One region of the Aminipila terrae genome, then DNA from elsewhere that is predicted to be linked to it. Evidence: riboswitches for the same ligand, from Rfam matches in the RefSeq annotation. Region 1 holds a riboswitch; the other holds the start of a gene.
The links. Region 1 has a riboswitch for cobalamin ahead of Ami3637_RS02035 (DUF2292 domain-containing protein). Riboswitches for the same ligand answer to the same signal wherever they lie in the genome.

Region 1 (3,428 bases):
CTTTTCCATTTATACCTCCAACGTAATTTACTCCACTGATGTTTCCTTTATTTAAACAATCCTGTGCAAGTCCATAATTAAGACCTGCAACTCCCCCGATAAAGTTTTTATTGCCTGAAACATCTTTATTATTAATGCATAAAGTGGTATAACCCGTCGCGCATCCAGCAATACCTCCCACATAGCTTCCTCCATCGGAAATCACTACGTTACTGGTACATCTGGTAATATCAGTACAGTTTGCATACCCAATGATTCCCCCTATATAATCACCGCTGCATTTTATACTTCCACTCACCGCCAAATCTTTTACTTCACCATTTAGCGTATATCCAAATAATCCCTGATAACTGTCGCTGGTAACGATATTTAAACCATCTAATGTATGATTTTTCCCATCAAAGGTTCCCGAAAATGGTGTTTTTTCTGTTCCGGCAGGCTTCCATCCCAGAGATAGGGTTATATCTTTTTCCAAACGTACTGTATCTTCGTCAAAATCCACAGAAACCGCTTCTCCTGTGGTATTTTTAAATTTACCATTTACTAAATCAGAGAATCTGTTAAGTTCCTCCGTTGTACTGATTGTAAAAGTACTTCCTTTTTCATATAGCTTGTTTACATCATAATCACTAATAGAAAAAGTTCCTGCACTCTCCATTAAAGTCATCATAAGTGGCTCTATGGCTGCTGTTGTTGTAGCATCTGTTACAGCACTGTCAGTGGTCACCTCAGTTTTACTATCTGTAACTGCACTTCCAGTAGTTTCGCCAGTTTTTGTGCTATCCGTTACAGCACTATCGGTAGTTTGACCTGTTTTCGTATCATCCGTGGTCTTACTATCAGTTGTTTCTCCTGTTTTCGTATCACCCGTAGCTGCACTATCGGTAGTTCCACCTGTTTTGGTATCACCCGTGGTTGTACTGTCAGGGTTTCCTCCCGATTTCGTATCACCCGTGGTTGTACTGTCAGTTGTTCCTTCTGTTTTCGTATCACCCGTGGTTATACTGTCAGTGGTTTTTCCTGCTTCCGTACCACCTGTAGCGGCACCATCCGTTATAGTGCCATCGCTGTTTTCTTTTGCTGTCGCCTGACTTTCGGAAACTGAGTTTCCTGTAGCCTGACTAACCGAATTCAACTCATCTCCTGCATAAGCAATCGCTGTAAACTGCGATATAATCATAGTCATGCAGAGAATTGCGCATAAAAAATTCTTTCTTTTTGTCAATTCAGTCTCTCCTCTCTAAAAACTTCAATAATAATAAATAAAAAAGGTCCTTTACTATAGTTTTTTACTATAATAAAGAACCTCCAGTTTTCTGGTCAGCTCTAACCATAATTACAATTTTATACTTCTCCTGACTTCTTCCAGCCGTATAGGCTTCCCATCGTTGATTATGACTTTTATCTCTCCAAAACCGATTTGATGAATAATCTTCAGCAGTTTTTGTTCCTGCTCATTTGGAATAACATTTTTCTTTTCTGCCTCTACTGACATTTCTTTTTCCTCCTGCATTTACTAACATTAGATTATTTCTCATCAATCCCACTTTTATGTTTATCCCTTATATACAGCAGTTACTGCTACATATTTTTTCTGATTAAATTCACATAAAAAAAGCTGTAGCATTATTGCTACAGCCCGTATTTCTGTATAATTTTAATCATTTGTATTACAAGAATTGCCGAATACCCGTCGGATTCTGTCTTCATTTTAAGCAGGTATTCTGGCTTACGCATTATCATCCTTACCAAGCCTTCCCAAGAAATTACTCAGTGGCTCACCCATTTATCTTTGTATGACAGGCAGGACTCCTCGTTTACAGCGGCGGGACCGCGCAGGACTTGAACCTGCTTCCCTCTTAGCTATCCGCCAAAATCCCCTTAGATTCCAGCGAACAGAACATAAAATGATCTATTAAATTTCACCACAATCATGTTATCATTGATTTTCCTCTACGTCAACACCCTGAAGAAATTTTATGTAAAATAACAGTTTAAGTTGTCGAAAAATGTTTTTACTGAACTAACTGATATAAATTCGTTTCTATTCCACCAATCTGGTTATTGTAAAAGGGACACTCTGGGCGGCCTGGGAACTGTATGTTAGATTTATCCCTCCATCACAGGTCACCAAATCTCCAACAATAGACCCATAAAAAATACCACTGTTACCATTTAGTCTTACTGTGCCTTTCGGGGCATAAAGAATTCCTGTCACATCACCACTGCCACCATTAAATGTGATATTTCCGTTCATTGAGTAAAAGCATACCGAATCTGACGCATTCATGCTTACGTTACTACCGTTAAATGTCATATCTCCAGTTGCTAATATACTTCCATTAGAATGAATCCCACTACCGTTTATAGTGAGATTTCCATTAATAAACACCGTAGAATAGACGGAAAGCATGGCATTTAGCTGCTCAGCTGACATGGTATACTGATTACTGCTAGCTTTAAAGGATGCACCAAAAACATTGATTAAAGTACTTTGATTAACCGTAGTTGCCAGAGTTAAAACATCAGAAAAATCAGGCATAGAGACATACGGAGAATTTTCTATTTTCCCTGATGAAGCATTAACCTTGGCATCAATAGTATTTACAGCAGTAACAACTCCAGTTACCGTGGCAGCATTTTTTATGCTATTATTAGAGTGAACATTGCCATCAATTATGTTCTGTCCTTTAAACTGCAATAAATCCATTTCACTACCAGAGAATAGTGCATACTTAAAAGGTCCAAAAACACTGCTGCACTCCGCTGCTGCACTTACAGACACTTTTGTATTATCTTCTCTTTTGAATATTTTTGCAAAAGTATATTCAACCGGATGGCTGGCAGTTATTCTTATCCTCTTATTTGAATTCACAAATTCTATTTGGTCAATTTCCTCTTCATCAAATCCATTTTCCTCAAAATACATAATCGACTTTTGTTTTGCCGCTACAATACTGTCTGGCAATTCCTGTGCCCCTGCAAGGCAGGCAGCATCTACTGCGCTCTGAAGCTGCTGCTTTTCTAGTGCAACTCTTCCCACATCAATTACTATTGCTGTAAAGGCCATCAGTACAGTAATAAATAATGCCACCATAATGGTAACTGAACCTTGTTCTTCTCTGTACCCACAATACTTAAAAACATTCATGAGCCATCACACTTCCATTTCATGCTCTTCAGTTTTTTTGATATCATTGGACTTACTTAGCGCTTTCAGCTTTATTTCCAACATAGCAAGATTTGAATTTGCCTCACTAAGTTTTTGTTCTACAATAATTTTTTCCATTGTAATATCAGATTTTTCATTAATAAACTGTACTATCTTTTTAGTATTCTCCTGCAATTCTTTTTCCATCAAATTGTTGGCATTTAATATCTTTTCGTTTTGTGTTTCAAGCTTTTCCACTGTTTTATTCAGGCTTTCT
Region 2 (3,428 bases), 1.4 Mb from region 1:
ATAGCAAGCCATGCGATAAAAATGGCAAGAACATTCAGTTAGTAGACCCCATTCAGTATTTAGAGAGACCAATGAGTGACATTTCATATCTGGAGAAAGACATGACCACTATGTTAGACACTACAGGGTTAGGAGATACACCAGTTTACCCTTCTATCATTTGGCCATGGGAAGACAAAAATGATCCAGATATAAGGTACAGGGAGAATAAGGATGTTAACATTGATCAGGCATATTTAAGAAAACTCATAGTTGAGTATGGAAGAGAAATCGATAAGACAATTACACATAAAAATATAGAGAAAAATGGAATCATTACGTATGATGCAAAGAGCGGTATCACTACAGTGAAATTAAACGGTAGGAGTAAAAGGTATGGAGTTTCCCTTGGAAATGCTCAGATAAAGAACAACAGAATGATTGTGAATCGGGAGCAGGTTTGGTACGATTTAATAGGAAAGACATATCATTCTCCAGATGGGGGAACATGGTATGCGGATAAAACAAGTCCGATATTTGGAGGAGTATGGCAGTGCGTTTATTTGCCGAAAGATATTGCTAATGATTTATATTTAATAACGGAGGGCACACATATTGAAAAGGTTCTGTATGATAAAGCAGCAGGAGCGTGGGATGCAGGAACTGCGGCCGCTTTATCAGGATTTTGTACTTGGGTATACACAGAATATGGTGTTACTATATCCGTTGCCAGGGCTAGTTTTCTGGCAGGAGCAATTGTTTGCTGCTATGATCTTTCAAAAGCTTGGGAAAGAGACTGTTTTCGAGAGGCAGTCATGCAGTGTGGTGACAATGAATTTGTAAGAATCTCTTTTATAATTACAGATGGTGGTATCGTAAATACATACAGAATTACAAAAGAGATTAAAGATGTGTACCGGTATCAGGGAACATTTAAACCGGGGTATTATGAAAGTTATTCTAAGGTAAAGAAGTAGGGGAGATATATGAAATACAGACGCAGATTGGACGTGGTTATTACTATTGTTGGTATATTTACACTAATTTTTTCCATGCTTGCTAGGAGGGGAGACGCACCGCAAACTTTTGCAAGACTGGGAATTAATATTAACTTTATATCATCGCTAATTCTGGGTAGTATACTTTTTTACTGGACTTTTGAAGCAAGAGCGTATAAAAGATCTTTACTGGAATCCATAGCATGTTTCCTATTAAGTATAAGTTCTTTTTTATTGGCAATCTGCAGTTATTATACAACATGGAAATTTAGTGATATTAGTTTGATGATCATTATTGTTCTGTCTATAGTAGCAAGCACTATTTTTTGGCAGTCGAGCATAGGAATAAAAAAATTGCAGGCATAAAGACTGATAAAGATTTAAATCAGAATTAAGGAGATAGGCTAAACTGCTTTAGACTTTCTTAGCAAGAGCTAAGGCTATTATAAAACTTATATATAATCAATAGATTAGAGAAGTAGAACGTTTTAGAGGATTGGCATACAATGAGTTAGAATAAGATTCGGATGCTGTAGGAAACATCATTATAATTAAAACTGTTGGAGGATGGTTATATAACCTTCCAACAGTTTTAATTTGTGGGCGGTATTTGATAAAAAATATAAGAAATATTTAATTAAGAATAATGTTGAAATATAGAAATTAAAGTGATATTATAGTTGGTGAAAATATAAATATTTACATTTTATATATAATTATGAAATTTCGACAATATTAAACAAATTTCGACAAGAAGAGCTATTCAATTAAATAAATATCTATGTCTGTCGGCGGGAGCCGGCAGCTAAGAGGGAAGCCGGTGAGAGTCCGGCACGGACCCGCCGCTGTAAACGAGGAGTTCCTGCCCATTCATTTGCGTGACGCAAATGTCCACTGAAAGCAAACAAAGCTTTTGGGAAGGAGGGCAGAAATGTGGATACGTAAGTCAGAAGACCTGCATGGATTGAAGAAGTAACCGGTTACGAGGTAAATGACCAGGGAATTGTATTTTAAATTCATTTTTTAAAATAAATTAAGAAAACAGTGAAAACGGACTGTGGCAGATTTGCTATAGTCTTTTTTTGTTGTCCAAAAGAGAAAGGGGGTGAGCATTATTAAAAAAAATATGGCAATTACGCCGTATAAATATTTGTTTTATTATCTAATATCAAAGGAGGAACAAAAGAAATGATAAAATTAAAGCTAAGAAAACCGTTAGCAACCCTTATGATTATAGCTATGGTCATGAGCATGGGGCTCACTGCATACGCTGCAGACTGGCCAACCTACCAGGGAAATGATATTCACAACGGGATTATCAATGCAGCACCAACCAACGGAAGTCCAAATGTCACACGTATTGATCTGCCGAAAAATGGATCCGGTTGGGATGGTGTGGATTCAGCAGCTGTTATGGAAACCAGAAATGGAAATACCTTTGCTTATATACTTTATGACGGATATAAAGTTGCAAATGATAAGGGTGGCGGCAGGCTAGCTAAAATAGACTGTTCGGCATCTACTCCACAGGTAGTATGGGAAAAGCAGATTACCCAGAGTTCAGGATTCCAACTATCCTCTCCTTACCTGGATACTGAAAACCGATGCATCTATGTGGGGGCATCCGGATTTAATCAGAAAGCAAATAACGATGAGCTGACATTGACTGGAGGAGCAATCACAGATTGGTCTGTATCTTCTGCAGGAACAACTTTGGAAAATGGTAAGGTTGTTGTTTCAGGTAACCAAACTGTTACTTTGACTCAGACAAATACTAATTTAACTAGTGGTGAGACTCATCGTTCTGCCACTGGCGTAAAAATCAACGGAAGCAATGTAAATATGATTATTACTGCTAAGCTTAACGGTACTACAGTAGGAAGTAAGACCTTAAACGCTTCTAACCTAATCGATGGACATTACTATCTGAATGATAATTTCCAATCTACGGCAGAATCTGCTGTAAATACAGGGACAAATAATACGCTGGAATTTACCTATGAAATTTCAGGAAATGATAGCAATACTGTGGAGATTGAATATTGCCAATTGTATGAACAGAACAGTTCTATTACAAAAGTAACAAATATTGACGAAGAACCTACTACAGAATTGTCTTTAGCAGTGCCAAACAATGCACAGATCAATACTCCTATAGTAAAGAATGGGGATTATCTGTATTTCGGAACATGGTCAGGAAATGCAGGAACATATTATCAGTATGACATGGATAATAAGGAGTTAAAAGAATTTAATCCGGGTAATGGCGGTTTTTATTGGGCTGGTGCTGTTGTAGATGGAGATTATGTTTACTTTGGTGGAGATAAAGGTTTTCTGTATGCTCGTCCGGTAGGTGATGATTTTGATAATACTTCAGAAGGAAGTGTTGTTAATTTATCCACTATAGGTGGAGTGGAATCAGGGAATGTGCGCAGCACTATTTCACTAGTA

Region 2: another riboswitch for cobalamin. It lies ahead of Ami3637_RS08915 (PQQ-binding-like beta-propeller repeat protein); the one in region 1 lies ahead of Ami3637_RS02035 (DUF2292 domain-containing protein).

The regions. Positions count from the first base shown of each region.
Region 1 is NZ_CP047591.1:434,826-438,253, forward strand. Features, by position in the region: gene Ami3637_RS02030 (InlB B-repeat-containing protein) at 1-1,225, opposite strand, end outside; gene Ami3637_RS02035 (DUF2292 domain-containing protein) at 1,337-1,495, opposite strand; cobalamin riboswitch at 1,698-1,921, opposite strand; gene Ami3637_RS02040 (Tad domain-containing protein) at 2,045-3,151, opposite strand; gene Ami3637_RS02045 (coiled-coil domain-containing protein) at 3,158-3,428, opposite strand, start outside.
Region 2 is NZ_CP047591.1:1,862,406-1,865,833, forward strand. Features, by position in the region: gene Ami3637_RS08905 (hypothetical protein) at 1-956, shown strand, start outside; gene Ami3637_RS08910 (hypothetical protein) at 966-1,343, shown strand; cobalamin riboswitch at 1,742-1,954, shown strand; gene Ami3637_RS08915 (PQQ-binding-like beta-propeller repeat protein) at 2,166-3,428, shown strand, end outside.